DNA from 2 places in the Streptomyces thermocarboxydovorans genome. Region 2 is predicted to be linked to the other one. Evidence: riboswitches for the same ligand, from Rfam matches in the RefSeq annotation. Region 2 holds a riboswitch; the other holds the start of a gene.
The links. Region 2 has a riboswitch for S-adenosylmethionine ahead of ABD198_RS24745 (hypothetical protein). Riboswitches for the same ligand answer to the same signal wherever they lie in the genome.
Positions count from the first base shown of each region.

Region 1: another riboswitch for S-adenosylmethionine. It lies ahead of thrC (threonine synthase); the one in region 2 lies ahead of ABD198_RS24745 (hypothetical protein).

Region 1 is NZ_BAAAGU010000013.1:106,842-110,517, forward strand. It holds gene ABD198_RS08590 (MoaD/ThiS family protein) at 1-217, opposite strand, end outside; gene thrC (threonine synthase) at 308-1,621, opposite strand; SAM riboswitch class I at 1,640-1,787, opposite strand; gene ABD198_RS08600 (glucosyl-3-phosphoglycerate synthase) at 1,924-2,868, shown strand; gene ABD198_RS08605 (alpha,alpha-trehalose-phosphate synthase (UDP-forming)) at 2,941-3,676, shown strand, end outside.
Region 2 is NZ_BAAAGU010000059.1:36,903-40,578, reverse strand. It holds gene ABD198_RS24755 (RNA polymerase sigma factor) at 1-657, opposite strand, end outside; gene ABD198_RS24750 (hypothetical protein) at 1,289-1,627, opposite strand; gene ABD198_RS30790 (DUF3293 domain-containing protein) at 1,923-2,375, opposite strand; SAM riboswitch class IV at 2,571-2,680, shown strand; gene ABD198_RS24745 (hypothetical protein) at 2,737-3,676, shown strand, end outside.

The DNA of each region.
Region 1 (3,676 bases), on a different contig from region 2:
CAAGGCCCTGCTCGAAGCGGACGTCGTCGTCGTTGACGTAGACGTTGACGAACCGGCGCAGCTTGCCCTGGTCGTCCAGGACCCGGGCGGCGATCCCGGTGTGGTTCTTCTCCAGGTCCTCGATGACCTCGGCGAGGGTGGACCCCTCGGCCGTGACCTCGGCCTTGCCACCCGTGTAGGTGCGCAGGATGGTCGGGATGCGGACGGTGACGCTCATGGTGTGGACCTCCGGTCGACTGACGCCCCAGGGGCGCGGGGAACTGCGTGGCCGGCCCGCACCGGCCCGCAGACGTACGGCAGGCGGCGCTCAGGCGAGGCCGGCCTCGCGGAACGACTCCAGGCTGGGCCGGATCGTCGCGGTGAGCCCGGTACCGGCCACCGCGTCCAGCGTCTTCAGACCGTCACCGGTGTTGAGCACCACGGTGGTCTTCGACGGGTCCAGCACCCCGTTCTCGACGAGCTTGCGGGTGACGCCCACGGTCACCCCGCCGGCGGTCTCCGCGAAGATGCCCTCGGTGCGCGCCAGCACCTTGATCGCGTCGACGATCTGCTCGTCCGTCACGTCCTCCACCGCACCGCCGGTGCGGCGCGCGATGTCCAGGACGTACGGCCCGTCCGCCGGGTTGCCGATCGCCAGCGACTTGGCGATGGTGTCCGGCTTCTGCGGGCGCACCACGTCGTGCCCGGCCTTGAAGGCGGCCGACACCGGCGAGCAGCCCTCGGCCTGGGCACCGAAGATCTTGTAGGGCTTGTCCTCGACGAGGCCCAGCTTGATCAGTTCCTGCAGACCCTTGTCGATCTTGGTGAGCTGGGAGCCGGAGGCGATCGGCACCACGATCTGGTCCGGCAGCTGCCAGCCCAGCTGCTCGCAGATCTCGTAGGCGAGCGTCTTGGAGCCCTCGGCGTAGTACGGCCGCAGGTTGACGTTGACGAAGCCCCAGCCCTCGCCGGCCGGGTCGCCTATCAGCTCGGAGCAGAAGCGGTTCACATCGTCGTAGTTGCCCTCGATGCCGACCAGCTCGCCGCCGTAGACCGCCGCCATGACGACCTTGCCCTGCTCCAGGTCGTGCGGGATGAACACGCAGGAGCGGAAGCCGGCCCGGGCGGCTGCGGCACCCACCGCGCCGGCCAGGTTGCCGGTGGAGGAGCAGGACAGGGTGGTGAAGCCGAAGACGCGGGCCGCCTCCAGGGCCTGGGCGACCACCCGGTCCTTGAAGGAGTGCGTCGGGTTGCCGGAGTCGTCCTTGACGTACAGCCCGCCGGTGATGCCCAGCTCGCCCGCCAGGTTGTCGGCCTTGACCAGCTTGGTCCAGCCGGGGTTGAGGTTGGGCTTGTCCGCCACGTCGGCCGGAACGGGCAGCAGGGGCGCGTAGCGCCAGATGTTCGCGGGGCCCGCCTCGATGCGCTTGCGGAGCTGCTCGGTGTCGTAGGAGGAGAAGTCGTAGGCGACCTCGAGCGGGCCGAAACACTCCTCGCAGGCGAAGACCGGGCCGAGCGGGACGCGGTGGCCGCACTCGCGACAGCTCAGGGCCGCTGCGGGGCCGAGGTCCACAGTCCGGGCGGACGTGGTACCCGTGGAGTCCGTGGAGTCCGTGGAGCTTGCAACAGTCTGCACAGCCATATGAGGCGAGGCCCTTTCTCCTCATCTTCCTCACGACGCATCTCGCCGTGAGACGGATTTGGCACCTTCCCTAGCCGGGAGCCTCGCCACGTCCGTGTGACAAGAACCGACTGGAGGGTTGCCGGGGCTTCATCGGGCCGTGTCCCTCTGCCCCTCTGGATGAGCGGTGTTCAGTTGTCCGCGCGGCGACCCCGGCATGCGATGGTCACGCGCGTTGTTCAAGACTGTAACCGACAGCCAGGACACTTGAGACAGCTGTCCGAACCGCGAGATGGATCACGACCAGTGAGGAGCCGCCGACCGTGCTGGAAGAAGTCGAGCGCTGGCTGATCGACCGCTCCTGGTCCGTGACCGACCGCCCGCTGCACCGGATCCTGGCCGCCAAGCGGGCCACCGGGCAGACGGTGAGCGTGGTGCTGCCCGCGCTGAACGAGGAGGAGACGGTCGGCGACATCGTGTCCGTCATCCGGGACGAGCTGCTGCTGAAGGCACCCCTGGTGGACGAGATCGTGGTGGTGGACTCCGGTTCCACCGACCGCACCTCGGAGGTGGCCGCGGCTGCGGGGGCGCGGGTGGTGCACCGGGACGAGATCCTGCCCCGGCTGCCCGCCGTCCCCGGCAAGGGCGAGGTGCTGTGGCGCTCGCTGCTGGTCACCCGCGGCGACATCGTCTGCTTCGTCGACGCCGACCTGCGCGACTTCTCCGCCGACTTCGTCACCGGCATCGTCGGCCCGCTGCTCACCGAGCCGGACGTGCACTTCGTGAAGGCGATGTACGACCGGCCGCTGGGCGCCGCCGCCGGGCAGGGCGGGCGGGTGACGGAGCTGATGGCCCGGCCGCTGCTCAACATGCACTGGCCGCGGCTGGCCGGCTTCGTGCAGCCGCTGGGCGGCGAGTACGCGGCCCGCCGCTCACTGCTGGAGCGGCTGCCCTTCCCGGTCGGCTACGGCGTGGAGCTGGGCCTGCTCATCGACGCCCTGCACCTGGTGGGCCTCAACGCCCTGGCGCAGGTGGACGTGGGAGTGCGCAGGCACCGCCACCAGGACGGGCAGGCGCTCGGCCGGATGTCCGCCGCGGTCTACCGCACCGCCCAGCTGAGGCTGGCCCGCGGGCATCTGATCCGCCCCGCGCTGACCCAGTTCGAGCGGTCCGGGAACACCTTCGAGCCGCGCACCTACTCGGTGGACACCGAGGAGCGGCCGCCCATGGCGGAGATCGCGGAGTACCAGGAGCGCCGGGTCGCCTGAGAATCAGCGTGACATTCGTATACGGCCGGGCTCTACGTTTGATTGTCCGAGGGCCGGGCTAGGTTGAGCTTTATGGCTTCGACGTTCGGTGCAGCTCAGGTGCTGGTGGCCTCGAATCGGGGGCCGGTTTCCTACGTGAAGGACGACGACGGCTCCATGCGCGCCAAACGGGGCGGCGGCGGGCTGGTCTCCGGGCTGTCGGCGATCGGACCGGACGCGGGTGCGCTGTGGGTGTGCTCGGCGCTGTCCGACGGCGACCGCGAGGCCGTGCGCCGCGGGATCGGCGAGGACGGCGTGCGGATGCTGGACATCCCGGCCGAGGTGCACGCGGACGCCTACAACGGGATCGCCAACTCGGTGCTGTGGTTCGTGCACCACATGCTGTACCAGACGCCGCTTGAGCCGGTGTTCGACGCGGAGTTCCGCCGGCAGTGGGCCTCCTACGAGACCTACAACCGGGCGTTCGCCGAGGCGCTGGCCGAGGAGGCGGCGCAGGGCGCGGCCGTGCTGGTGCAGGACTACCACCTGACGCTGGTGCCGGGCATGCTGCGCGAGCTCCGCCCCGACCTGCGGATCGGGCACTTCTCGCACACCCCGTGGGCGCCGCCGGAGTACTTCCGGATGCTGCCCGACGACGTCGCCCAGCAGGTGCTGCGCGGCATGCTGGGCGCGGAGCGGCTCGGCTTCCTCACCCGCCGCTGGGCGGACGCCTTCACCGCCTGCTGCGAGCACTTCACGGGCGGCCTCGGCGACACCCGGATCGGCGTGCACGGCCTGGGCGCCGACCCCGACTTCCTGCGGGAGCGCG
Region 2 (3,676 bases):
GACCGGCAGGATGTGCCGGACAAGGTCCAGGACCATCCGGAGGATCTCGAAGGCGTCACGCAGCCGCCGAAGCCCGCCTGAGACGCTGACCGTGACCGTGCCTTTCGAGACTCCGGCTTCGGCCGCGACTTCCTCAGCGGTCTTGTCGAGGCCCTTGTGCTCGTAGAGGTACCGGCGGGTCTTCTCGGGGAGCTTGGCGAACTCCTCTTCCAACGTGACCAGGTCCTCGGCGTCCTCCATGGGATCTGTGGTCTCTTCGGGCTGCTCCCCCAAGGCGAGGGGTTCCTTCTCCGGCGGGAACCGGCGGGCTGCCAGACGGCGGGCGATGAGGTACATGATCCGTTCGGGAACACGGTGCTTGTGCCGGTCCCGCCACAGCAACTCGACAGTCTCACCCACCACGTCTTCGGCCGCCACCGTCCGCCGGTCATACGGGAGGTGGCGGAGACGGAAGAACACGTAGCGGGTCAGCCGCTGGCTGTAGAGCAGATGGAACCGCTCGAACTCGGCCCGGTGCGCCCAACAACGTGAGCACCAGCGGTCCACTTCGGCGTACAGGCCGGTCGGCGACTCAGTGCTCGCGGGGAATACCACCGCCCGACGAACGGACTCCTCACAACAGCCCAGGCAGTCCGGCATCGACTGGTACCCGTTCACGTACTCCCCCTTGGAGCGCGGGGGCTGGCTCCTTGTGGCCAGCCCGTCACCATGCTCGTGCACTCCGAGCCCCAAATGGACGACAACGAGTTGCCCCGAATTCGACCGAAGGTCGTTGCCCTCACACGACACGTCGGTGCGGAGGCACCACCACGCCGACGCGGTCACCGCAGCAGCCGCTTCACGCCCTCGATGAGGAAGGCCGCCACCACGGCGGCGAGAGTGGCGTTCGGCAGTTCCTCGACCTGGTCGACGACGTACGCGAGCACGGTGTGCATCCGGAGGTAGCGTCTGTCCCTTAAAGTTCAGTACGCCGGGGTCATTGGACCCATGTGGTGTTTGGAGGAGTGTCCGAGCAGCCGCTATGGCGTTCGGTTTCCTGAACGCTTCGGCCTCACTGGTCAGTGGCCGCCTTGGCGGAATGGGTTGTATGCCTCGAAGGGGGCCCTCGTCGGTTTCCCCACGGCGTCGGCGCTCGGCCCGGTACGCGGTCCACGCGAGTTCCCCCTGCTGCGCGGAGCGCCAGGGCGTTCCGTGCGGTCGCAGCACTCGGCGTAGCTCAGATCGGGGGTCGAGGAACAACCCTTCTGGACCGTGCGGCAACGGCCGGTCGGAGCCGCGGGGATGGTCCCTACTCTCGCTCCAGGTGCAGGGGGTTGTCGTCGGCGTCGATGTACTGCTCGGTCTTGGTGTAGCCCATGTTGAGGCTGTTGCGGCGCCGCTTGCCGATGGAGATGACGCGCAGTTCCAGGCGCTTCGTCCAGCCCGCCACGTCGGCCGGGGAGACTGGCCCGATATCGCACTGGGTCAGCCAGAGCACGGGGTCGAAGCGGTCCGAGGTGCCGGTGAGGGCGTCGGCGAGGTTGAAGGCGATGTTTCGGCGGGCGTGGAAGTCCTGGTCGTCGGATTCAGCGATGGCCGCGGAGATGGTTTCGTAGTCGGCGCGGCTCATCTGTCGGTTCGTGGCCATGGGCCCCTCCTGGCTCGAGGTGGTTGCTGTTCAGGGGTATGGCACGGGTCGCCGAACCCGGATGTCGAGTTGGACGGCCCGCACGCAGGGAGTGCGTGTGTATCACGCAGCGATGGACGTGTGCTGTCCTTCGATGGCGCGGGCGCTGCTCAGACGGGCGGACTGACCGGCGTTGTCTGTGGCCCGGCGGGCGGAGGTGCTGTACGAGGACGTGCGGGAGCCCTTCCAGGCGCCCTTCGTCTGCTCCCCGCACCCGCGGGGATGGTCGCAACAGCGTCATGCACGAGGACCGCGCCTATGTCCGTCGCGTCGCAGTCTCAGGGCAGCAGACGCCAGGCGCCGGAGGTCCAGGCGAAGACCGGTCCTGGCCGGAGCACCGCCCCAGTTCACGCGCCGCCGAGTCGTTCAGGCCGGCGATGGCGACGCTCTGCTCGATGTGCGTGCCGTGCGCATTGCCTCCCGCTGTGGGCCACCACGCGAGCCCTCGCCGGTCGAGCTCATCGAGGAGCCGGGCCTGGGCGTGGGCGTCGTCTTCGGCAAGGGTGGGACGGCCGTGGGGGTCGCACGCCGTGACGACGTGGAGGGCGGCGGTGCCGGCGGGTTCCGGGAGTTTAGGGAAAGGGCCCTCGGTCGTGCCTCGCGGACGCGGTTTGATCCGTACTGTTCGGTCCGGGAATCGGATGTCGACGACCGTCCACCGGTAGGGGTCCCAGTTCGGGGGTGTGGTCGCAGCGTCAGTGACCTGCATGAGGGCCTCCTGGGGACGAAGGACCCCCTTACCCACCGGCAGGGAGATCGGTGCTCGCTCCCACAGGGCCGTGGGAGTCGGTCCTCGGCGCGATCGGCGTCGTGACCGAGCGGAACGATGCCACACCACCGGTCAAGGGGCAAAGCGTTGTGGATCACATTGTGCAAGATCCGGACGGATGTTACTTTCGCGCCCGGTCACGAGTTTCAGCGTCAAGCCCCGGCTTGCTGGACGACATCCCGCTCGCCGCGGATGCCCCGGGTGACGACCGGCCCAGCGCGCGGTGCGTTGGGAAACCGCAGATCACCGGGGTGCGGGTGTGCACTGCCGGGGTCCATCGACTCCGGAGGGTTGGCCGCCCATGCCCGTTTCCGACGCGATCCCCGAATTGCCGACGGGGCGGCAGGACCAGAAGCCTGAGCCGACGCCCGGACCCGCCATGTCCGCAGTCGCAGAGCCGGGCTGCGCGGGCCTGGTGACCATCGGCCTTGACGCTGCCCGGGCGCTGTTCTGCACGGCCGAGGCGAGCGGCTCCGGCCGGCCTGGAACTGACGAGATCTTGGACCAGTGGCTCGACAGCGGATTCGACGTCGCCTTCTACCGCAGCTCGGACCGCCCCCTTCAGGCACGTGCTGTCAGCCAGGGGGAGAATGTTCCCGGATCACTGATCAGCAGCCGTATCGGAAAGGCCCGGTTGGAGTCGGTCTGCCTCAACCCTCACCGGCGCGCACCCGTCCGGCCTCGGGAGCCGGACGCGGTGTCTGCGGAAGGCGAGGAGGCCGACGGAACAGATGCCCGGACGGGTGCCGGCATGCCCGGCATCCGCCGGGGAGACGAGGAGGACAAGCGGCGGTACGCGAAGGTGGAGTACCAGGAGGACACCGGCTGCGTTCTGACGGTCGTGGACGACTTCGCCGAAGGAACGGGGAAGGAGTCGGCCTATCACCTGGGCGGCGACATCACCGCGTACACCGAAGGAGATTGGTTCGAAACGCTCACCACCCTCACCGAACTCGCCCAGGCAAGGCCGGAAAGGGAGGGGTGGGCCCCGGACGGTCCATGGCAGATCCAGTGGCGGTGCAGCTCATGCGACGTCACGGACCCGCCGTACGAGATCCTTGAAGTGTTCGAACAGTACGGCTTCGATCCGGACGAGATCACGCAGCACTACGTGTCCATCTACAGCCGGGGCAGCAACGGCTATTACACCGTCGAGTTCAGTGCGGAGCACCGGGGAGAGGACCACGTCATGTACCTCCAGCTGGACGCTGGCAGCAAGGAGCTGGGCAGCGGCAGTCTCG